Linked DNA regions of Bradyrhizobium diazoefficiens. The protein of the gene in region 2 interacts with the protein of the main gene of each other region in a pairwise test. Links are inferred from orthologs where the notes say so. Each region holds a gene or a part of one and is shown on either strand. Other genes may lie near its edges.

What was found.
Region 1: the proteins of JJC00_RS20100 (region 2) and JJC00_RS02580 interact in binary tests that used the Escherichia coli proteins (3 or more experiments, as listed by UniProt). The link is inferred for Bradyrhizobium diazoefficiens from one-to-one orthologs.

The regions. Positions count from the first base shown.
Region 1 is NZ_CP067102.1:545,199-557,153, forward strand. Bases 8,289-11,250 are described here. They hold JJC00_RS02580 (primosomal protein N'), read left to right. Parts: upstream 8,289-8,645; coding sequence 8,646-10,856; downstream 10,857-11,250. Other genes in these bases: JJC00_RS02575 (tyrosine recombinase XerC), read right to left, coding at 8,289-8,533; JJC00_RS02585 (septal ring lytic transglycosylase RlpA family protein), read right to left, coding at 11,088-11,250. In the rest of the region: JJC00_RS02545 (2-oxoglutarate dehydrogenase E1 component), read left to right, coding at 1-2,448; odhB (2-oxoglutarate dehydrogenase complex dihydrolipoyllysine-residue succinyltransferase), read left to right, coding at 2,628-3,866; JJC00_RS02555 (SDR family oxidoreductase), read left to right, coding at 3,922-4,683; lpdA (dihydrolipoyl dehydrogenase), read left to right, coding at 4,741-6,141; JJC00_RS02565 (hypothetical protein), read left to right, coding at 6,174-6,704; JJC00_RS02570 (DUF4337 domain-containing protein), read right to left, coding at 6,871-7,464; more of JJC00_RS02575, read right to left, coding at 7,568-8,288; more of JJC00_RS02585, read right to left, coding at 11,251-11,594.
Region 2 is NZ_CP067102.1:4,299,615-4,311,496, forward strand. The notes cover bases 4,794-7,682. They hold JJC00_RS20100 (single-stranded DNA-binding protein), read left to right. Parts: upstream 4,794-5,932; coding sequence 5,933-6,433; downstream 6,434-7,682. Other genes in these bases: JJC00_RS20095 (outer membrane protein), read right to left, coding at 4,794-5,498; JJC00_RS20105 (DUF2306 domain-containing protein), read left to right, coding at 6,636-7,034; gyrA (DNA gyrase subunit A), read left to right, coding at 7,203-7,682. In the rest of the region: excinuclease ABC subunit UvrA, read right to left, coding at 1-2,524; JJC00_RS20085 (outer membrane protein), read right to left, coding at 2,848-3,600; JJC00_RS20090 (outer membrane protein), read right to left, coding at 3,759-4,505; more of JJC00_RS20095, read right to left, coding at 4,737-4,793; more of gyrA, read left to right, coding at 7,683-9,935; JJC00_RS20115 (potassium transporter Kup), read right to left, coding at 9,994-11,847. UniProt on the Escherichia coli protein: Plays an important role in DNA replication, recombination and repair. Binds to ssDNA and to an array of partner proteins to recruit them to their sites of action during DNA metabolism. Acts as a sliding platform that migrates on DNA via reptation.

The DNA.
Region 1 (11,955 bases), 3.8 Mb from region 2 along the record:
TTCCTCGATCACGTGCTCGGGCTTGAATACGCCAACTTGCGCGAAATCACCGCGATCTGCGAGCGCACCTACTGCCAGACGCTCGGCGTCGAATTCATGCACATCAGCAACGCCGCGCAGAAGGCCTGGATCCAGGAGCGCATCGAGGGTCCGGACAAGGAGATCTCGTTCACCCGCGAAGGCCGGCGCGCGATCCTGATGAAGCTGGTCGAAGCCGAAGGCTTCGAGAAGTTCTGCGACACCAAGTTCACCGGCACGAAGCGCTTCGGCCTCGATGGCGGTGAATCGCTGATCCCGGCGCTCGAGCAGATCATCAAGCGCGGCGGCAATCTCGGCGTGAAGGAAGTCGTGGTCGGCATGCCGCATCGCGGCCGCCTCAACGTGCTGACGCAGGTGATGGGCAAGGCGCATCGGGCGCTGTTCCACGAATTCAAGGGTGGCTCGGCCAATCCCGACGCGGTCGAAGGCTCGGGCGACGTCAAATATCACCTCGGTGCGTCCTCGGACCGCGAGTTCGACGGCAATCGTATCCATCTGTCGCTGACCGCGAACCCCTCGCATCTCGAGATCGTCGATCCCGTCGTGCTCGGAAAAGTCCGCGCCAAGCAGGACCAGCATGGCGATCCGCCGGACCAGCGCATCTCGGTGATGCCGCTGCTCATGCATGGCGACGCGGCGTTCGCCGGCCAGGGCGTGGTCGCGGAATGCTTCGGTCTGTCGGACCTGAAGGGCTACCGCACCGGCGGCTCCGTGCACTTCATCGTCAACAACCAGATCGGCTTCACCACCTATCCGCGCTACTCGCGCTCCTCGCCCTATCCGTCTGACGTGGCGAAGATGATCGACGCGCCGATTTTCCACGTGAACGGCGACGATCCGGAAGCCGTGGTGTTCGCGGCCAAGGTCGCGACCGAATTCCGGCAGAAATTCCACAAGCCCGTCGTCATCGACATGTTCTGCTACCGCAGGCATGGCCATAACGAGGGCGACGAGCCGGCCTTCACCCAGCCGGTGATGTACAAGAGGATCGCGGCTCATCCGACGACGCTCGAGCTCTACGCCCGCCGCCTGATCAGCGAAGGCGTGATGACCGAGGGCGAGGTCGACAAGGCCAAGGCCGACTGGCGCGCGCGGCTCGATGCCGAGTTCGAGGCCGGCACCTCCTACAAGCCGAACAAGGCTGACTGGCTCGACGGCAAGTGGTCTGGCTTCAAGATCGCCGATCAGGAAGAAGATGCACGGCGCGGCGTCACCGGGGTCGGCACGGCTGAGCTCAAGGAAATCGGCCGCAAGATCACCAAGGTCCCGGACGGTTTCCGCGTTCACCGCACCATCCAGCGCTTCCTCGACAACCGCGCCAAGGCGATCGACACCGGCGTGGGCATCGACTGGGCGACCGGCGAGGCGCTGGCGTTCTGCACGCTGCTGAACGAGAACCATCACGTCCGTCTGTCCGGACAGGATTCGGAGCGCGGCACCTTCTCGCAGCGTCACTCGGTCCTGATCGACCAGGAGGACGAGAGCCGCTACACGCCGTTCAACCATCTCGGCCACGAGCAGGGCCACTACGAGGTCATCAACTCGTTGCTGTCGGAAGAGGCCGTGCTCGGCTTCGAATACGGCTACTCGCTCGCCGAGCCGAACACGCTGACCCTGTGGGAAGCCCAGTTCGGCGACTTCGCCAACGGCGCGCAGGTCGTGTTCGACCAGTTCATCTCCTCAGGCGAGCGCAAATGGCTGCGCATGTCCGGCCTCGTCTGCCTGCTGCCACACGGCTATGAGGGCCAGGGACCGGAGCACTCTTCGGCGCGTCTGGAGCGTTACCTGCAGATGTGCGCGGAAGACAACATGCAGGTGGTCTACCCGACCACGCCGGCGAACTACTTCCACGTGCTGCGCCGCCAGCTGCATCGCGAGATCCGCAAGCCGCTGATCGTGATGACGCCGAAATCGCTGCTGCGTCACAAGCGGGCCGTGTCGCGTCTGGAGGAGCTCGCCAAGGATACGACCTTCCACCGCATCCTCTATGATGATGCCCAGATGCTGCCGAACGAGGCGATCAAGCTCGTTCCGGACGACAAGATCCGCCGCATCGTGCTGTGCTCGGGCAAGGTCTATTACGACCTCTACGAGGAGCGCGAGAAGCGCGGCATCGACGACATCTACCTGATGCGCGTCGAGCAGCTCTATCCGGTGCCGCTGAAGGCGCTGGTGGCCGAGCTGTCCCGCTTCAAGAAGGCGGAAGTGATCTGGTGCCAGGAAGAGCCCCGCAACATGGGTGCCTGGCACTTCATCGAGCCCTATCTGGAATGGGTGCTGAACCAGGTGAACGGCGTGAGCCGGCGTCCGCGTTATGTCGGCCGCGCCGCTTCCGCCGCGACCGCCACTGGTCTGATGTCCAAGCATCAGGCGCAGTTGAAGGCGTTCCTGGACGAAGCACTGAGCTAACCGAAATTCCAATTGTCATGCCCCGCCCAGTGCGCAATCGCGCACAAGGGCGGGGCATCCAGTACGCCGCGGCGTCCGTTCTGATCCACGATCGTCACGGAGTACTGGATCGTCCGCCCCAGTGCGCAACTGCGCACAAGGCGGACGATGACGGCCAAAAAACGATTAAGGAAAAGACCATGACTGAAATTCGTGTGCCGACGCTCGGCGAATCCGTCACCGAGGCCACCATCGGCCGCTGGTTCAAGAAGGCTGGCGACGCCGTCGCCGTCGACGAGCCCTTGGTGGAGCTCGAGACCGACAAGGTCACCATCGAAGTCCCGGCGCCGTCCGCGGGCACGCTGAGCGAAATCATCGCCGCCGATGGCACGACGGTTGCCGTTGGTGCGCTGCTCGGCCAGATCACCGACGGTGCCGCCGGCGCCAAGCCGGCCGCCAAGCCCGCTGCTGCTGCGCCGGCGCCTGCCGCCGCGGCTCCGGCTGCTGCTCCCGCCGCGCCGAAGGCGCCGCCGGCCGACGCACCGCTCGCGCCTTCCGTGCGAAAACTTTCCGCCGAGACCGGCATCGACGCCTCGACCGTTCCGGGCTCCGGCAAGGACGGCCGCGTCACCAAGGGCGACATGCTCGCCGCGATCGAGCGCGCGGCCTCTGCCCCGACCCCGGTCAACCAGCCCGCCGCCGCCGTCCAGGTTCGCGCGCCCTCGCCGGCCGATGACGCCGCCCGCGAAGAGCGCGTCAAGATGACCCGCCTGCGCCAGACCATCGCGCGCCGCCTCAAGGACGTGCAGAACACCGCGGCCATGCTCACGACCTTCAACGAGGTCGACATGACCAACGTCATGGCGTTGCGGGCGCACTACAAGGACGCGTTCGAGAAGAAGCACGGCTCGAAGCTCGGCTTCATGGGCTTCTTCACCAAGGCCGTGGTGCAGGCGCTGAAGGACATCCCCGCCGTCAACGCCGAGATCGACGGCACCGACCTGATCTACAAGAACTACTACCACATCGGCGTCGCCGTCGGCACCGACAAGGGCCTCGTCGTGCCCGTGGTGCGCGACTGCGACAACAAGTCGATCGCCGACATCGAGAAGGGCATCGCCGATTTCGGTCGCCGCGCCCGTGACGGCCAGCTCAAGATCGACGAGATGCAGGGCGGCACCTTCACCATCACCAATGGCGGCATCTACGGCTCGCTGATGTCGACCCCGATCCTGAATGCGCCACAGTCCGGCATCCTCGGCATGCACAAGATCCAGGAGCGGCCGATGGTGGTCGGCGGCAAGGTCGAGGTGCGCCCGATGATGTATCTGGCGCTGTCCTACGATCACCGCGTGATCGACGGCAAGGAAGCCGTCACTTTCCTGGTTCGCGTCAAGGAGAGCCTGGAAGATCCGGCGCGCCTGGTGCTCGATCTCTGATCCCCGATGCTTTGCGAGCGCTGTCGCCCTCTCGCGCGACGGCGCGTGTCGAACCATGGAGGCGCGCGTGACGGATAAGGTCGTTGTCATCACCGGCGGCAGTCGCGGCATTGGTCGTGCGACCGCGATTGCGGCGGCCGCGCGCGGCTACCGTGTCGTCGTCGGCTATGCCAGCAACAAGACGGCCGCCGACGAGGCTGTCGCCGAGATCGAGGCCAGCAATGGCAAGGCGATCGCGGTGAAGTGCGACGTCGCCGAGGAAAGCGACATCATCGACCTGTTCAAGCAAGCCGACAAGTTCGGCACGCTCGGCGCGCTCGTCAACAATGGCGGCATCGTCGGCAAAAGCGGCGTGCGCGTCGACGAGATGTCGGCCGAGCGCATCCAGCGCGTGATGGCAGTCAACGTCACCGGCTCCATTCTCTGCGCGCGCGAAGCCGTCAAGCGGATGTCGACCAAGCACGGCGGCCAAGGCGGCGTCATCGTCAATCTGTCATCGGTTGCTGCCAAGCTCGGCGCACCGAACACCTATGTCGACTATGCCGCGTCCAAGGGCGCGATCGATTCCTTCACCATCGGCCTCGGTTACGAGGTTGCCGGCGAGGGCATTCGCGTCGCGGGCATCCGCCCCGGCCTGATCGACACCGAAATCCACGCCTCCGGTGGTGAGCCCGACCGGCACCATCGCCTGGCCCATCTGGTGCCGATGAAGCGCGTCGGCACTGCGGATGAAATCGCCAATGCCATCGTCTGGCTGATGTCGGACGATGCCTCTTACGTCACCTCAGCCATTCTCGATGTGTCCGGCGGACGCTGACGCGCCGCGCGGACGCTGACACATCCTCACCACGCTAAACTTACGGGACTTTCTCTCATGGCTACCTACGATCTCGTCGTCATCGGCACCGGACCTGGCGGTTATGTCTGCGCGGTGCGCGCAAGCCAGCTCGGCATGAAAGTCGCCGTGGTCGAAAAGAACGCCACGCTCGGCGGCACCTGCCTCAATGTCGGCTGCATGCCGTCGAAGGCGCTGCTGCACGCCTCCGAGATGTTCGAGGAAGCCGGCCACTCCTTCGCCAAGATGGGCGTCAGCGTCTCCGCGCCGAAGCTCGAATTGCCGGCGATGATGAACTTCAAGCAGCAGGGCATCGACGGCAACGTCAAGGGCGTCGAGTTCCTGATGAAGAAGAACAAGGTCGACGTGCTCAAGGGTACCGGCAAGATTCTCGGCACCGGCAAGGTCGAAGTCTCCGCCGACGGCAAGTCGCAGGTGATCGAGACCAGGAACATCGTGATTGCCACGGGCTCGGACATCGCGCGCCTCAAAGGCATCGAGATCGACGAGAAGCGCATCGTGTCGTCGACCGGCGCGCTGTCGCTGGACAAGGTGCCAGGCAGATTGCTGGTCATCGGCGCCGGTGTGATCGGCCTCGAGCTTGGCTCGGTGTGGCGCAGACTCGGGTCCGAAGTCATGGTCGTCGAATTCCTCGATCGCATCCTGCCCGGCATGGACGGCGAGATCGCGAAGCAGTTCCAGCGCATCCTCGAAAAGCAGGGATTTGCGTTCAAGCTTGGTTCGAAGGTCACCGGCGTCGAAGCGAACGGCAAGGCACTGCTTGCGAAAATCGAACCGGCTGCGGGCGGTGCGGCCGAGACCATCGAAGCCGACGTCGTGCTCGTCTGCATCGGCCGCGTGCCGTACACCGATGGCCTGGGTCTGAAGGAAGCCGGCGTCGCGCTCGATCCCCGTGGTCGTGTGCAGATCGATCCGCATTTCGCCACCAGCCTCAAGGGCGTTTATGCCATCGGCGACGTCGTCGCGGGCCCGATGCTCGCGCACAAGGCCGAGGATGAAGGCGTGGCCGTTGCGGAGATCATCGCGGGCCAGGCCGGCCACGTGAATTACGACGTTATCCCAGGCGTGGTGTATACCACCCCGGAAGTGTCCTCCGTCGGCAAGACCGAGGAGGAGCTGAAGCAGGCGGGCATCGCTTATACCGTCGGGAAGTTTCCCTTTACCGCCAACGGCCGCTCCAAGGTCAACCAGACCACCGATGGCTTCGTGAAGATTCTCGCAGATGCGAAGACCGATCGCGTGCTCGGAGTGCACATTATCGGCGTTGAGGCCGGCGAAATGATCCATGAAGCCTGCGTTCTCATGGAGTTCGGGGGCAGTGCGGAAGATCTCGCCCGCACCTGCCATGCGCATCCGACCCGCTCGGAAGCGATCAAGGAAGCCGCGCTTGCAGTCGGCAAGCGGGCCATCCATATGTAGGTTTGCCCAGGGCCGAATCGGGCGGGAAACATATGCTGCGCCGCCTTCTTCAACCGGTCTGGGTCCTGCTGGCGATCATCTTTCTGATCGAAGCCTGGCTGTGGGACCACCTCGAACCGATCGTCGCGCGGGTGGTCGCACTGATCCCGCTTGCCCGGTTCAAGTCATGGCTGTCGGAGCGCGTCGACGCACTTTCTCCGGCGATGACGTTGATCGTCTTCGCCGTCCCGATCATCCCGCTGTTTCCGCTCAAGCTGGTCGGCCTGTGGCTGCTCACACATGAATACTGGACCAGCGCGCTCTTCACGATCCTGTTCGCAAAGATGCTCGGCGTCGGTGTCACCGCCTTCGTGTTCGACGTCACGCGCGACAAGCTGCTGGAGATGCGCTGGTTCGAGCGGCTCTACGAGCTGGTGCTGAAAGTGCGCGCCAAGGCGACCGAGCTGGTCGAGCCTGTCAAGCGGCGCATTCGCGAGCTGATCACGGGCAACGGCGAAGGCTGGTCCTCGCGCACGCTGCGTCTGATCCAGCGCTTTCGCAAAAGCGTGCACGAGGCGCGGTGATTATGTCTCACCGTCATCCTGAGGTGCTCGCCCCTTCGGCGAGCCTCGAAGGGCGACGGCCCGGCTGCATCTCGGCCGTTCATCCTTCGAGGCTCCGAGCACAGTGCTAACGCACTGCGCTCCTTGCACCTCAGGATGACGGAATTGAAATGGATGCCGAACTCACCTACCCGTGCAGATGCAACAAATGCGGCCACCATGCGCCGAGCACGGTCATGCCGAGTCCGGCGAGCGTCAACAGGCCGGCGACCCAGGCGAGCGGCAGCATGCCGGTGATGATGGTGGCCGACGCCAGCACGATGCCGATCTGGAACGCGGCCGACGCCAGCTCGAAGTGATGATATTTCGCGGTCGCCTCGTCGCGCACGTGCTCGGCTTCCTTGGCCTTCTCGGCGAGCTGCTCGGTGCCTTCGCCGGTCTCGGGCTCGGAGCGGTAGCGCGCCGCCGTCTTCTGCCAGTCGTCGATCTGCTTCTGCACGGCGGCCTTCATGGCGTCGTCGGTGGCGGCGCCCAATGTCAGCTTGCCCTGGTCGGCGGCGGTCTGGACCACCGTGCGGCGAATGCTCTTGGCCTGGAAGAATGCCCAGAGATTGGAGGCCTCGACGTTCTTGCTGATCGACTCGGTCTGGGCGCCCTTGCCGAGCGTTTCCGAGATCGCCAGGAACAGCGCCAGCACCGCGATCAGAAGGGCGATCTTCTTGTTCTCGCCGGATGCATGCTCGGCATGCTCGGCGTGCTCCATGCTTTCGTGTGCGCTCATGAGTCCCCTCCTGTGTCGGTTCCGCAACGATTTGACCGAACCGCGCGGCCTACGCAAGAGGCATGCGGGGCAGGAGCCGGCTATGACAGCTTGATGTCAGGAATCAACGGCGCGGATGCGCGCTTGCATAGACTTCCAGCAGCCGTTCGGAATCGATGCCGGTATAGATCTGCGTGGTCGAGAGTGAGGAATGGCCGAGCAATTCCTGGATCGCGCGCAGATCGCCGCCGCGCGACAGCAGATGCGTGGCGAAAGAGTGTCGCAGCGCATGCGGCGTAGCGCTGTCGGGTAGCCCGAGCGCGCCGCGCAGACGCTCCATTGCGAGCTGGATGATGCGCGGGCTGAGCGGACCGCCGCGCGCGCCGACGAAGATCGGTCCTTCCGGCGGCAGCGCGTGCGGGCACATCGCGACATATTCCTGCACCAGCGCGAGCACGTTTTGCAGCACCGGCACCATGCGCGTCTTGTTGCCTTTGCCGGTGACGATGAGCACGTCGCCTTCGCCTGCCTTCGGCACCTCGCGGCGCTTCAGGCCGAGGGCCTCGGAGATGCGCAAGCCCGAGCCATAGAGCAGGGCCATCACGGCGGCGTCGCGTGCCAAAATCCAGGTCTCGCGGTCTTCACCGGCGCGCTCGTCGGCGTCGGCCAGGCGTTTTGCCGATGCCATCGGCAACGGCTTCGGCAAGGTTTTTGCGACTTTCGGCGCGCGGATTGCGGAGAGTGCTCCGACCTTGCCTTTGCCTTCGCGCTCGAGGAAGCGGCCGAACGAGCGCAGGCCCGCCAGCGCGCGCATCAGGGAACGGCCGGCAATATCGTCGGCACGGCGCATCGCCATGAAGGCGCGGACATCGGTGGCTTCCAGTGACGCAAAACGGGCTAGCGTGACGCGTTCGCCCCAATGACGGCAGAGGAAATCTAGGCACTGCCGCAAGTCGCGGCCATAGGCCTCCAGAGTCTTCGGCGACAGCCGCCGCTCGGCGCCGAGATGCGCCAGCCAGCGCGCCATCTCCTGCGCGATCGAGGGATCGGCGCTGGCGAGCTCGATTGGAGGGGCGGCCGCTTTGCTCATGCGCTCTGGACGTAATGATTCCGCACAGTATATCGCATCACACCGGTTTACTGTTCGCTAAGGCCGCCCCGGGGCGCTAGCCTCAAAGCCCCAAGGTTCCGATTCTCCCCTCATGGATCATTCGTCGCGCACCACGACCGCCCTCGCCAACGCGACCCGCATGGTCGACGTGCTGGTGCCGGTCGCGCTCGACCAGACCTATTCCTACAAGGTGCCGCGCGGCATGGAGCTGAAGGCCGGCGATCTCGTCGGCGTGCCGCTCGGGCCCCGCGAGGTGCTCGCCGTGGTCTGGGCGGAAAACGCCAATCCCGATCCGCGCCTGCACAACCGCCTCAAGGAGGTCAACGAAAAGCTCGATCTTCCGCCGCTGAAGGATGAGCTGCGCGCGGTCGTGGACTGGGTCGCCAATTACACGCTGAGCCCGCGCGGCATGGTGCTGCGCATGTGCCTGCGCATGGGCGAGAACCTCGGTCCCGAGCGGGTCCGTGCCGGTGTGCGCCTGGTCGGAGATCCCCCGAAACGACTGACGCCGGCGCGCCAGCGCCTGATGGAGGTGCTGTCGGATCGGCTGCTGCACGGCAAATCGGAGGCCGCTAAGGAAGCGGGCGTCTCGGCCGGCGTGATCGACGGCCTCGTCGATGAAGGCACGCTGACGGTCGAGCCGATGCCGCCGCCGCCTCCGCCACCGGCGCCCGATCCGGATTTCGGCCGGCCGGATTTTTCGCCGCAGCAGCGTGCCGGCGTCGATGCGATGCGCGCGCTCGCGGCCAACGGCAGCTTCCACGTCGCGTTGCTCGACGGTGTCACCGGCTCAGGCAAGACCGAGGTCTATTTCGAGGCGATTGCGGAATCGATCCGCCGCGGCAAGCAGACGCTGATCCTGATGCCGGAGATCGCGCTGACCGGCCAGTTCCTCGACCGCTTCGCGCAGCGTTTTGGCGTGCGGCCGATCGAGTGGCACTCAGAGCTCACGCCGCGCACCCGCGCGCGCAATTGGGCGGCGATCTCGGAAGGCACCGCGCCGGTCGTGGTCGGCGCGCGTTCGGCGCTGTTTCTGCCCTATGCCAATCTCGGCCTCATCGTGGTCGATGAAGAGCACGACCAAGCCTACAAGCAGGACGAAGGCGTGCATTATCACGCCCGCGACATGGCGGTGGTGCGCGCGCATATCGCCAAGATCCCGATCGTGCTGGCGTCCGCAACGCCGTCGGTCGAGTCCGAGGTCAATGCGCGCAAGAACCGCTATCAGCGCATCGCGCTGCCGTCGCGCTTCGGCGGTCAGCACATGCCGCATATCGAGGCGATCGACATGCGCCGCGAGCCGCCGGCGCGCGGCCGGTTCATCTCGCCGCGGTTGGCCGGCGAGATCAGAAAGGCGATCGAAAAGCGCGAGCAGGCGCTGCTGTTCCTCAATCGCCGCGGCTATGCGCCGCTGACACTCTGCCGCGCCTGCGGCCATCGCTTCGCCTGCACCATCTGCGACGCCTGGCTGGTGGATCATCGCTTTCGCCAGCGCCTGGTCTGCCATCATTGCGGCTTCTCGATGCCGCGTCCGCACACGTGCCCGCATTGCGCGGCGGAGGAATCGCTGGTTGCGGTCGGCCCCGGCGTCGAGCGCTTGCAGGAGGAGGCGGCCGCGCTGTTCCCGGACGCGCGCACCATGGTGCTGTCGAGCGACCTCATCACCTCGATCGAGACGATGCGCAGCGAGCTAGCCGAGATCGCGGAGGGCCGTGTCGATATCATCATCGGCACGCAGCTCGTCGCCAAGGGCCACAATTTCCCGCGGCTCAATCTGGTTGGCGTGGTCGATGCGGATCTGGGCTTAAGCAATGGCGATCCGCGCGCGGCGGAACGCACCTGGCAATTGCTCAACCAGGTGATCGGCCGCGCCGGACGCGAGCAGGGCCGCGGCGTCGGCTATCTCCAGACCCATCAGCCGGATCATCCCGTGATGAAGGCGCTGATCGCCTGCGACCGCGAGGCCTTCTACGACAGCGAGATCGACCTGCGCGAGCGCACGCTCTATCCGCCATTCGGGCGCCTTGCGAGCCTGATCATTTCCGCGGGCGATCGTCCGAGCGCGGAGGGCCTGGGCCGCCGTCTCGTTGCGCTGGCGCCGCGCGACGAGCGTGTGGTGGTGCTGGGCCCGGCGGAAGCCCCGCTCGCCGTGATCAAGGGCCGCTACCGCTTCCGCATCCTGGTGAAATCGGCGCGCGGTTTCGACCTGTCGGATTATCTGCGGAACTGGCTCGCGGTATGCCCGAAGCCGAAGGGGAATCAGAAGCTCGAGGTCGACGTCGATCCGCAGAGTTTTTTGTAGGCCTCCGCTGTCATTCCGGGGCGATGCGCAGCATCGAACTGTGGTGCGCACTTGCGCACCAGAGAATCTCGAGATTCCGGGTTCACGCTTGGCGTGCCCCGGAATGACAGAACGCAAAAAGCCCGTGGTCCCCCAAGACCACGGGCCTGTTTCACGCGCGCATCAAACTGCTCATGTCCCTGCGGACGATGATGAAAACTGCGCGTGCGGGATAAGGCGCGTCGAACGCCGTTAGGAGACGACTTCCGCGGTGACACGGCCGACGCCGGCACCGGTGAGGCCGATGGCGCGGGCAGCGCCGGTGGAGAGGTCGAGCACGCGGCCGCGCACGAACGGGCCACGGTCATTGATGGTGACGATGACGCTCGAGCCGCCATGGGTGACGCGCAGCTTGGTGCCGAACGGCAGCGAACGGTGCGCCGCGGTCATGGCGTTCTGGTTGAAGCGCTGGCCCGACGCGGTGCGGCTGCCGGACTCGTTGCCATAGAACGAGGCCATGCCGGAGAAGGAGCGGCCGGTGCCCGACGACGGCGTCATCGACGCATTGGCATTGCGCCAATCGGAGGTCGCGTTGGCATCCTCCTGGGTGTGGTGGCGGTGATGGTGAGAATAGCGGTGGTGATGCCTGGATTTTGCGGAAGCTTCGGTGGCAGTTCCACCGATGACGAGAGTTGCGGCGACGAAAGCAATCGCCGTACGCGGCCGGGTCACAGTGCCCAGCGTCTTCAAAGACAGCATTTAGTGGTCCCTACGCTAGTATTGCCACATATGTGGCTAGTGGAGCCCCCATCAGTTTGTGAGCGGGTTGGCGTTTCCTTTCGCAATGAGGCATGAATTGGGCAGTAGTTCCGCTATGTGTCGCGTTGAAATATCTTGTGACCCGTGGGGATATTCCCGGGATATCTCGTAATCTTTCGCTTTAACGATTTGTTAACGAAGTTATTATTTTCGAATACTGTAAAACGAAGTCGTTTTTCTCGCTGTTTAGAATTCGGTAAGTATTCGGGGGACGTGGTCGGCGAGCTCAAGGTCACGGCTCAGCGAGCCGTGTTCATGGCCGCTATGCGCTGAGGGCAGGAACGAATGGCCGTGTTAGGGC
Region 2 (11,882 bases):
GCACGCGCGGCACCGCCTTGAAGAACTCGGCGGCTTCCTCGACGGTCATGTCGAGCACATCGGCGATGCTCTTGCCCTTGAACAGGACTTCCAGCGTCTCGCGGTTGTAGCGCTTGCCCTTGCAGACGTCGCAAGTGACGTAGACGTCCGGCAGGAAGTGCATCTCGATCTTGATGACGCCGTCGCCCTGGCAGGCCTCGCAGCGACCGCCCTTGACGTTGAAGGAGAAACGGCCGGGCTCGTAGCCGCGCGCCTTGGCTTCGGGCAGTCCTGCAAACCACTCGCGGATCGGCGTGAAGGCGCCGGTATAGGTTGCGGGGTTCGAGCGCGGGGTGCGGCCGATTGGCGACTGGTCGATGTCGATGATCTTGTCGATATGCTCGAGACCCTCGATGCGGTCGTGCGGGGCTGCGCCTTCGCTGGCGTTGTTCAGCTTGCGGGCGATGGCCTTGTAGAGCGTGTCGATCAGCAGCGTCGACTTGCCGCCGCCGGAGACGCCGGTGACGGCGGTGAACAGGCCGAGCGGAATTTCCGCCGTGACGTTCTTGAGGTTATTGCCGCGCGCGTTCACCACCTTGATGGTGCGGCGATGGTTCGGCGGACGCCGCTCCGGCACCTCGACCTCAAGCTCGCCGGTGAGATATTTGCCGGTCAGCGATTTCGGGTTGCGCATGATCTCGGCGGGCGTGCCTTCGGCAATGATGTGGCCGCCATGCATGCCGGCGCCGGGGCCGATGTCGAGCACGTGGTCGGCCAGCAGAATGGCATCCTCGTCATGTTCGACCACGATCACGGTGTTGCCGAGGTCGCGAAGCCGCTTGAGGGTGTCGAGCAGGCGCGCGTTGTCGCGCTGGTGCAGGCCGATCGACGGCTCGTCCAGCACGTAGAGCACGCCCGTCAGGCCCGAGCCGATCTGCGAGGCCAGGCGGATGCGCTGGCTCTCGCCGCCGGACAGCGTGCCGGAGGAGCGGGAGAGGGTGAGATAGTTGAGGCCGACGTCGAGCAGGAAGGTGAGGCGTTCGCGGATCTCCTTGAGGATGCGTCCGGCAATCTCGTTCTGCTGCGCGTTCAGCGCTTCCGGCACAGTTTCGAACCACGCGCCGGCGCCCTTGACGGACAGCTCAGAAATCTCGCCGATATGCTTGCCGCCGATTCTGACGCAGAGCGCCTCGGGCTTGAGCCGGAAACCGTTGCAGGCGCCGCAGGGCACGTCGTGGAAGTATTTCGCCAGCTCCTCGCGCGCCCACTCGCTCTCGGTTTCGCGGTAGCGGCGGTTGATATTGGTGATGACGCCTTCGAACGGCTTCTTGGTGTCGTAGGAACGGACGCCGTCCTCGTAGGAGAACTTGATCTCGTCCTCGCCGGAGCCATGGAGGATCGCGTCTCTCGTCTTCTTGGGCAGATCCTTCCACTTGCTGGTCAGCGTGAACTTGTAGTGCTTGCCGAGCGCGGTCAGCGTCTGCGTGTAATAGGGCGACGACGATTTGGCCCAGGGCGCGATCGCGCCCTTGCCGATCGCGAGCTCCTTGTCGGGGATGACGAGGTCTTCATCGACATGCTGCTCGACGCCGAGGCCGCCGCAGGCCGGGCACGCGCCGTAGGGGTTGTTGAACGAGAACAGGCGCGGCTCGATCTCGGGGATGGTGAAGCCGGACACTGGACAGGCAAACTTTTCCGAGAACAGGATCCGCTCGGGGCCGCTCTTGTCGTGGATTTTTGCGGTCTTCTTTTTCTCCTCGACCGGCGCCGCCGCAGGCGCGTCGGCAAACTCGACCACGGCGAGGCCCTCGGCGAGCTTCAGTGCGGTCTCAAAACTTTCGGCGAGGCGCTGGCCGATGTCGGCGCGCACCACGATGCGGTCGACGACGACGTCGATGTCGTGCGGGAATTTCTTGTCGAGAACAGGCGCTTCCGCAAGCTCGTAAAAGGTGCCGTCGATCTTGACGCGCTGAAAGCCCTTCTTGAGCCATTCGGCAAGCTCTTTGCGGTACTCGCCCTTGCGGCCACGCACGACAGGCGCGAGCAGATAGAGGCGAGTGCCTTCGGGCAGCGCCAGCACGCGGTCGACCATCTGCGAGACGGTCTGGCTCTCGATCGGAAGTCCGGTCGCGGGCGAATAGGGCACGCCGACGCGCGCCCAGAGCAGGCGCATGTAGTCGTAAATCTCTGTGACGGTGCCGACGGTGGAGCGCGGGTTCTTCGACGTCGTCTTCTGTTCGATCGAGATTGCCGGCGACAGGCCGTCGATCTGGTCGACATCAGGCTTCTGCATCATCTCCAGGAACTGGCGTGCATAGGCCGAGAGCGACTCGACATAGCGGCGCTGGCCTTCGGCGTAGATGGTGTCGAAGGCGAGCGACGATTTGCCGGAGCCGGAGAGGCCGGTGAACACCACGAGCTTGTCGCGGGGAATCTCGACGTCGATGTTCTTGAGGTTGTGCTCGCGCGCGCCACGGATCGTAATTGCGCGCAGGTGTGACCCCGCGTTCTGCTGTTGGCGCTTCGCCTTGATCACTTCATCCATCCGAGTTGCCCTCAAGGAATCCCAAAGGTGCGCGATCGCGCCGACGTAAAAGGCGCGCTTCGCCGGAACCGGGATCGGCGCCGATGGGGTTGCGAGCGAACGTAGGAAGAACGGAGACGGATTTCTAGTGCGACTTGCGAATCGTCAACGGATTGTTGGCGCGCTGGCGGGACTTGGCAGCAGGTCTTGCAGCAGCTGCGTCGTCCGGAACAAGCGAAGGGCCGGCCGCGAGGCCGGCCCTTCGTTCACCATTGACTGCGGACCTTGGGGAATCCGCAGATGGGGAGGACCTTGGAGGGAGTCCTCCGGAGTTCGTAGCTGGCTCAGTATTTGGCGACGACCGGGCCGCCCCAGCGGTAGTTGACGCGGATCAGCCCGATATCGACGTCCTGGCCAATCCGCTCGGTGCGTCCCGGCGGAACGAGGATACTGCTGGCGAGATCGCCGCCGTGATGGCCGAGGAACAGATGGTCGTACTCACCGCCGATCGACCAGTTCTCCGCAAAGGCGTATTCCACGCCGAAGCCCGCGCTGTAGCCCCAGCGGGTCTGGCTGAGCGTGTTGGACACGACGCCGACGCCCGGAATGAACTCGTCGTATTTGTCGTGCGCGACGGCGGCGCCGGCCTTGCCGTAGAACAGCAGGCTGTTCACGGTGTAGCCGAGCTGGCCGGTGAACAGACCAAAGCTGTCGATCCTGGTCCGGTTGTTCAGGGGCGCCAGCACCAGGCTGACATTGTTGCCTTTGAAGTCGGCCCAGTTACCCTGGGCTTCGACGCCGAGAACCCAGTGCGCCTTCTGCCAGCGATAGCCGAGCTGGGCACCGACCGTGCCGCCGCTGGCATTGTGGCAGCCTTCGCCGACGGCCGGATCGATCGGAACACCGCTGACGGCAACAACGCTCCAGCAGGCATGGCCGAGGCCGCCGCCACCATTGATGCCGCCGTAAACGCCGGTCCATTCGAGGGCGGCTAGCGGTGCCACCGGCGCCTTATAGAGCGGGAGATCCGCGGCACCGGCCGGCGCGACTGCGCCGAGTGCGAACAAGCCGACCGCGGCCAGCGCGCAAGTTTTCATGTCAGATCCCCAACTCGCTCAAGCAATTCGCGAGCGCAATGCGTGCGCCCTACGATTCCTTGACGGTTCGGCGCGCCGGGCCGCGAAAACAAAAAGGCCGGCACAAGGCCGGCCTTTCGTAACGATGTGACGCAGGTGGCGAAGATCAGTACTTCAGCTCAGTACTTGGCGACGACCGGGCCACCGAAGGTGTAGTTCAGGCGGACGGTGCCCATATCCACATCCTGCTTGATGCTGTCCGTGCGGAAGGGCAGGCCAAACGCAGTGAAGCTGTCGCTGTGCTTGCCCATGAACAGGTGGTCGTATTCGATCGCCACCGACCAGTTCGGCGCGAAACCGAACTCGATGCCCGTGCCGACGACGCCACCCCAACGGGTCTCGGTCGCCTCGCCGAACGTGACGCCGGCCAGAGTGCCGCTGAACTTGTTGTGGGTGACGGCCGCGCCGCCCTTCACGTACCAGAGCACGTTGTTCCAAGCGTAACCGACTTGACCGGTGAAGAGGCCGATGGCGTCGATCTTGGTATTGTTCACCAGCGGGAAAAAAGCGGCCGGCGTGCTTGTGTTCGAGCCCTTCAGATCAGCCCAATCACCCTGCGCTTCGACGCCGAACACCCAAGCGGCGGACTGCCACCGATAACCGATTTGACCGCCGGCGAGAGCGCCGGTCGCATCATGGCAACCCTCGCTCGTCGTGGGGACGGCAGCACCGCCGACGCTGGTCGTGTCCCAGCAATTGTGGCTCGAGCCGCCACCGGCATTGGCGCCGATGTAGAAGCCGGTCCAATTGTAGACGGAAGCCACGGCCACCGGAGCCTTGGTGTAGGGGCGAGCCGCCAGATCGGCAGCCGAAGCGGCGCCAGTGAGGGCGAGCAGACAGGCCGAAGCCAAGAAAATCTTTTTCATATTCAACAAATCCCAGTCCCAGTTTCTGTTTTGGACTTCCGTGCGTCGGAAGCAGAATCGGACGCTGTGGTCCAACTGATGACGTGCTTACACGATTGAAGCCGCAAGTTGCGTCTCCCAAAAGTCACAACGGGTGCAAAATGTGGCATTCGCTGACCTAAAGTTCCCATCGGGAACCAGCAACAAAAAGGCCGGCACAAGGCCGGCCTTTCTCGAATGATTTCAGGGGGATCAGTACTTCGCGATCATCGGGCCGCCCCAGCGGTAGTTCAGGCGGACGAGGCCCATATCGACGTCCTGGCCGATCCGTTCGGTCTGGACGAAAGCCCCGCCCAAGGTGAAATCGACGTTACGATGGCCAAGGAAAATGTGGTCGTACTCGACGCCAACCGACCAGTTCGGGGTGAAGCCAAATTCGAGACCTGCGCCAACCGTTCCGCCCCATCGAGTTTCGCGGGCCGAACCAAAGATGCCGCCTGCACCCACGAATCCAGGTGCGACGGCGAGGTCGTACTTGTCGGCCACGACCGCGCCGCCGCCTTTCACGTAGACCAAGACGTTGTTCCACGCATAGCCGATTTGGCCTGTAATCAGGCCGAAGGCATCGATCCTTGAACGGTTCTCCTGACCCAGGGCCGTCGGGCTAATATTGCTTCCGCTGAAGTCCGCCCAGTTGCCTTGGCCTTCGAAGCCAAACACCCACTGGCTGGACTGCCAGCGATAGCCGACCTGGCCACCCACCGTGCCGCCGGTTGCGTTATGGCAGCCGTCGGTGATCAGCGCGCCTGCTACCGGCGTCACGAAGTCCCAGCAATTGCGGCTCGATCCGCCACCGCCGTTGATGCCGATGTAGAAGCCGCTCCAGTCGTAGATGGTGGCGATCATCGGCGCCGGCGCTTTGGTGTAGGGACGCGCCGCAAGATCCGCCGCGCTCGCGGGCGCGGACAGGCCAAACACAACCATACCGATAGTACTAAACAGAATTTTCTTCATTGCAGTCTCCCCAGTTTTGTCCGCTCAAGAAGCCCCGAGGCGGTCAATCAGGCGTGACGCCCATAAGAACCAATTCCGAGGCAACTGTAGCGCCCTCCGGAGGTAGAGTCCGTCTCCGGAATGCAACAGTTGCGGGTCAATTGAAGGTGCGCGTAACTTGATGAATGTTAGGTGCTTTTTCTGCTTCTAAGGAACTCGGCGAGGTTCCTATGCATCGCGCGGTGAAGAGCGGCACGGGAACCGGCGTGCGGACTCTGCAGCGAACAATTTCGACAGGAACAAATCTGGAACAAATGTTCAGCCGATGCTATATGTGGGGATAACCGAGGGCGTGGCGGGCCGATCGGCGCCTGTAAGCGTATAGGGTCGGCCCAACAGGCGACAGCGCGGGCGCGCCTTTTCGAAATTCAGTGCATTTGGAGTGGAGAGCGGCGATGGCGGGAAGCGTCAACAAGGTCATTCTGGTTGGAAATCTCGGCAAGGATCCCGAAATCCGCCGCACCCAGGACGGGCGGCCGATCGCGAATCTGAGCATCGCCACATCGGAGACCTGGCGCGACAAGAACAGCGGCGAACGCAAGGAAAAGACCGAGTGGCATCGCGTGGTAATCTTCAATGAAGGTCTCTGCAAGGTCGCCGAGCAGTACCTGAAGAAGGGCGCCAAGGTTTACATCGAGGGCGCGCTCCAGACCCGCAAATGGACCGACCAGAGCGGCGTGGAGAAGTACTCCACCGAGGTCGTGCTCCAAGGCTTCAACTCGACCCTGACGATGCTCGACGGCCGCGGCGGTGGCGGGGGAGGCGGCAGCTTCGGCGACGAGCCGGGCGGCGATTTCGGCTCCTCCGGTCCCGTCAGCAGCGCACCGCGCCGTGCCGTGGCCGCAGGCACCGGCGGTGGCCGCAACAACGACATGGACGACGACATCCCGTTCTGAGGCGGGACGGGCGCTTCATTCCGGACTTTGCCGGTGCTCGCGTAAAGCGGCAGGATTTCTTACCAATTGACGGGCGAAGCTCGGTTTTCCCGGGCTGGCCTCGTATGCTGCCTAAAGCCTTTGACGGGTCGCAATGTGAATGGTATTAACTTTATGTTAATCCTATTCACATGGTTGGTTCCCGATCGGAGGATGCGCCCCCATGAACCTCGCGCCGCTGCTTGACGCTGCTCCGGCGATCCCGCTGCACGCCTTCGCGGCGATGGCGGCCTTCGTGCTTGGTATCGTCCAGTTCGCCGCGCCCAAGGGCACGCTGCCCCATCGGACGTTCGGCTGGATTTGGGTGGCGCTGATGGCCGTGGTGGCGGCCTCGTCGTTCTGGATCCACCAGATCCGCCTGGTCGGGCCGTTCAGCCCGATCCACCTCCTGTCGATCTTCACGCTGCTGATGCTGCCGCTGGCGGTGTGGCGGGCCCACACGCATCGCGTGACCGATCACCGTCGCATCATGATCCTGCTCTTCACCGGTGCGCTGGTCGTGGCGGGACTGTTCACGCTGGTGCCCGGCCGGATCATGCACCAGGTGCTTTTCGGGGCATAATCGACGGTTGCGGGTGGCTCGTTCCGGTGTCGCTGATGACGGTGGCGAGAAGGGCGTAAGTCTCTGGAAAAACAAACGGAAAAACCGCTTCCCAAGAGCTCGCAAGGGTGGTTATCAGGGCCTCGATGCGCTATATGATTCCCAGATAAAAACTCACCGGATTCCCCCTTGGCCGACGACGACAACAAGAAGCCCGGCGATGAGCCGGAGCGCTCGGATATTCGCCCCGTCTCCATCTTCGAGGAGATGAAGAAGTCGTATCTCGACTACGCCATGAGCGTGATCGTGGCGCGCGCGCTGCCTGATGCCCGCGACGGTCTGAAGCCGGTGCATCGCCGCATCCTCTACTCGATGAACGAGCAGGGGCACACGCCCGACAAGAAGTACGTCAAATCCGCCCGCGTGGTCGGCGACGTCATCGGTAAGTATCACCCGCACGGCGACCAGTCGATCTACGACGCCATGGTCCGCATGGCGCAGGACTTCTCGATGCGCGTGCCGCTGATCGACGGCCAGGGCAATTTCGGTTCCGTCGACGGCGATCCCCCAGCCGCCTATCGTTACACCGAAGCGCGCCTGACCAAGGCGGCGCTGGCGCTGTTGGCCGATATCGACAAGGACACCGTCGACTTCCAGCCGAACTACGACAACAACGAGACCGAGCCGTCGGTTCTTCCGGCCAAGTTCCCGAACCTTCTGGTCAACGGTGCGGGCGGCATCGCGGTCGGCATGGCGACCAACATCCCGCCGCACAATCTCGGCGAAGTCATCGACGCCTGCGTTGCGTTGATCGACAACCCCGCACTGACCATCGACGAGCTCATCAACATCGTGCCGGGACCGGATTTCCCGACCGGCGGCGTCATTCTCGGACGGGCGGGCATCCGCGCCGCCTATCACCTCGGCCGTGGCTCGATCGTCATGCGCGGCAAGGTCGCGATCGAGACCATCCGCAAGGAGCGCGAGGCGCTCATCATCACCGAGATTCCCTACCAGGTGAACAAGGCGACGATGGTCGAGCGCATCGCCGAGCTGGTCAAGGAAAAGAAGATCGAGGGCATCGGCGACCTGCGCGATGAATCGGACCGCGAAGGCTATCGCGTCGTGATCGAATTGAAACGCGACGCCGTGCCGGATGTGGTGCTGAACCAGTTGTATCGGTTCACGCCGCTGCAGACGAGCTTCGGCGTCAACATGGTGGCCCTCGACAGCGGCCGTCCGCGGATCATGCATCTGAAGGACCTGCTGGCCATCTTCGTCGACTTCCGTGAACGGGTCGTCACGCGGCGCACCAAGTATCTGCTCGCCAAGGCGCGCGATCGCGCCCATATCCTGGTCGGTCTGGCGATCGCGGTCGCCAATATCGACGAGATGATCCGCGTCATCCGGACCTCACCCGACCCGACCACCGCGCGCGACACCCTGATGTCGCGCGACTGGCCGGCCCGGGACGTCGAGGACATGCTGACGCTGATCGACGATCCACGCCACCGCATCAGCGAGGACGGCACGATCCGGCTGTCGATGGAACAGGCGAGAGCCATTCTCGATCTGCGCCTCCAACGCCTCACCGCGCTTGGCCGTGACGAAATCCGCGACGAGCTCGACAAGCTCGCCGGTGAGATCGCCGACTATCTCGACATCCTACGCTCGCGCGAGCGCGTGCTGGGGATCATCAAGACCGAGCTCGCCGAGGTGAAGGCCGAGTTCGCCACGCCGCGCCGCACCGTGATCATGGAGCAGGAAGGCGAGGTCGAGGACGAGGACCTGATCCAGCGTGAGGACATGGTCGTCACCGTGTCCCACGCCGGCTACGTCAAGCGCGTGCCGCTGTCGGCCTATCGGGCGCAACGCCGCGGCGGCAAGGGCCGCGCCGGCATGCAGACCCGCGACGAGGATTTCGTCAGCCGTCTGTTCGTGGCCTCCACGCATACTCCGGTGCTGTTCTTCTCGTCCCGCGGCCAGGTCTACAAGGAGAAGGTCTGGCGGCTGCCGATGGCGGCGCCGAACGCGCGCGGCAAGGCGCTGATCAACATCCTGCCGCTGGAGCAGGGCGAGCGCATCACCACTATCATGCCGCTGCCGGAGGATGAGTCGACCTGGGCCAACCTCGACGTGATGTTCGCCACGACAGGCGGTAACGTCCGGCGCAACAAGCTGTCCGACTTCGTCGACGTCCGCCGCTCCGGCATCATCGCCATGAAGCTCGACGACAACGAGGCAATCGTCGACGTGCAGATCTGCACCGAGCGCGACGACGTGCTGCTGACCGGCGCCGGCGGCCAGTGCATCCGCTTCGCTGTCCCTGACGTGCGCGTGTTCACCGGGCGCACCTCGATGGGCGTGCGCGGCATCGCGCTTGGCGACGGCGACAAGGTGATTTCGCTGGCGATCCTGCGCCATGTCGAGACCACTTCGGACGAGCGGTCGGCCTACCTGAAGATGCGCCGCGCCGTCGCTGGCGAAGCCGCGACGGAAGAGGCTGCGGTGGACGCCGAGGCCGAGGAAACCTCCGGCAGCTTCCAGCTCCCGCAGGAGCGCTATGCCGAGATGTCGGCGGCCGAGCAGGTCGTGCTGACCGTCTCCGTCAACGGCTATGGCAAGCGGACCTCGTCCTACGAGTACCGCACCACGGGTCGCGGCGGCAAAGGCATCGTCGCCATGAGCGTCAACAATCGCAACGGCAATCTCGTCGCGTCCTTCCCCGTTGAGGATGCGGATCAAATCATGCTGGTCACCGACAAGGGCCAGCTGATCCGCTGCCCGGTCGAAGGCATCCGCATCGCCGGCCGCTCGACCCAGGGCGTGATCGTGTTCGACACCGCTGAGGACGAGCACGTGGTGTCGGTCGAGCACATCACGGAAGAGGCCGAGAGCGGAAACGGGGCGAATGGCGAATAGGGAGTAGCGAATATGCCTTGCTACTCCATTCGCTAATCGCCACTCGCTATTCGCGACATTAGATCTCCAGCTCCGTGCCGAACTCCACGACCTGCTTGGTCGGCACGCCGAAGAATGCCGCCGAGCGTTCGGCGTTGCGCTGAAGGAAGGCGAACAGGCCTTCGCGCCAGACCCACATGCCCGGAATGTCCTCGCTCGGGATGATGGTCTCGCGGCCGACATAATAGGTGATGTCGGAGAGGTCGATGCCGGGCAGCTTGCCCTGGCGGCAGGCGAGCGTCAGTCCCTCATAGATCGTCGGGTTCTGCATGAAGCCGTAATGCAGGATCACGCGGGTGATGCCGGTGATGATCTCGATCACCTCGTTCCGGTCCTGGTCGGCAACGTGAGGCAGCTCCTCGATCAGCACCGTGACGAGGATGACGCGTTCGTGCAGCACGTGGTTGTGCTTGACGAACTGCGTCAGCGCCAGCGGCACGCCGTTCGGCGCGGAGGCCAGGAATACCGCAGTCCCAGGCAGCCTTGCGCGGCACTTGTTCACCGCTGTCTCGATCAGGTCTTCCTCGGGTTGACGCAGCTTTCCGCGCGCGGCCTCGACCAGCTTCACACCGCTGCGCCAGGTCAGCATCAGGAAGGCGACGAAGGCGGCGAGCAGCAGCGGAAACCAGCCGCCCTCGAACAGCTTGATCGAGTTGGCGGAGAAGAAGATCACGTCGATCACGAAGAAGAAGCCGTTCACGGCGACCACGAGCCAGGGCGAATAGCCCCACTGGATCGCGACCAGTGCGGCGAGCAGCGTGGTGATCGCCATCAGCAGCGACACCGCGATACCATAAGCGCCGGCCAGTGCATCCGAGGTTCCGAAGCTTAGCACCGCGCCGAGCGTTGCGGCGGCGAGCAGCCAGTTCACCAGCGGCACGTAGATCTGGCCGATCGCGTCGCTGGTGGTGTGGCGGATCTGCATGCGCGGCAGGAAGCCGAGCTGGATCGATTGCTGGGTCAGCGAGAACACGCCGGAGATGATCGCCTGCGAGGCGATCACGGTCGCGACGGCCGAGAACGCGACCAGTCCGTAATGCAGGACGTCCGGGCAGAGCTGGAAGAACGGATTTTCGATCATCGTGGGATCGGTGATCAGAAGCGCGGCCTGGCCGAAATAATTCAGCACCAGCGCCGGCAGGCAGATCGCGAACCACGCGAGCCGGATCGGCAGGCGCCCGAAATGCCCCATGTCGGCATACATGGCTTCACCGCCGGTCACGGCGAGGAAGGCTGCGCCGAGGATCGCGAAGGAGACGTGGAAATCCTGGTGGATCAGGAAGTCGAACGCATAGAGCGGGCTGAGCGCCGCCAGCACGGCGGGCGCCTTGACGATGCCGTGGATGCCGAGCGCGGCGAGCACGAAGAACCAGGCCAGCATCACCGGTCCGAAGATGCGGCCGATGAAGCCCGCGCCCTGCTTCTGCATCATGAACAGGCCGACCAGGATGACGATGGTGATGGGCACCACCGCCGGCGCGAGCGAGGGGGCGTCGACCTTGAGGCCCTCGATGGCTGAGAGCACCGAGATCGCCGGCGTGATCGCGCCGTCGCCATAGAGCAGGGCCGCGCCGATCAGGCCGACCACCAGGAGATGCGCGCGCCAGGTACCTGGCTGGGCGTGACGGGCGTGCAGCAGTGCCAATAGCGCGACGATGCCGCCTTCGCCGCGGTTGTCCGCGCGCAGGATCAGCAGCGCATATTTCAGTGAGATGATCAGCAGCAGCGCCCAGAGGATGAGCGAGGCAACGCCCAGGACAGCCTCGGGAGTCACGGTACCGCCACGGGCGGCTGCCTTGGCGGCTTCCTTCAGGGCGTAGAGAGGGCTGGTGCCGATATCGCCATAGACCACCCCGAGGGCGCCCATGGTCATGGCAATCGGCAGAGGGTCGGGGTGATGGCCGGAAG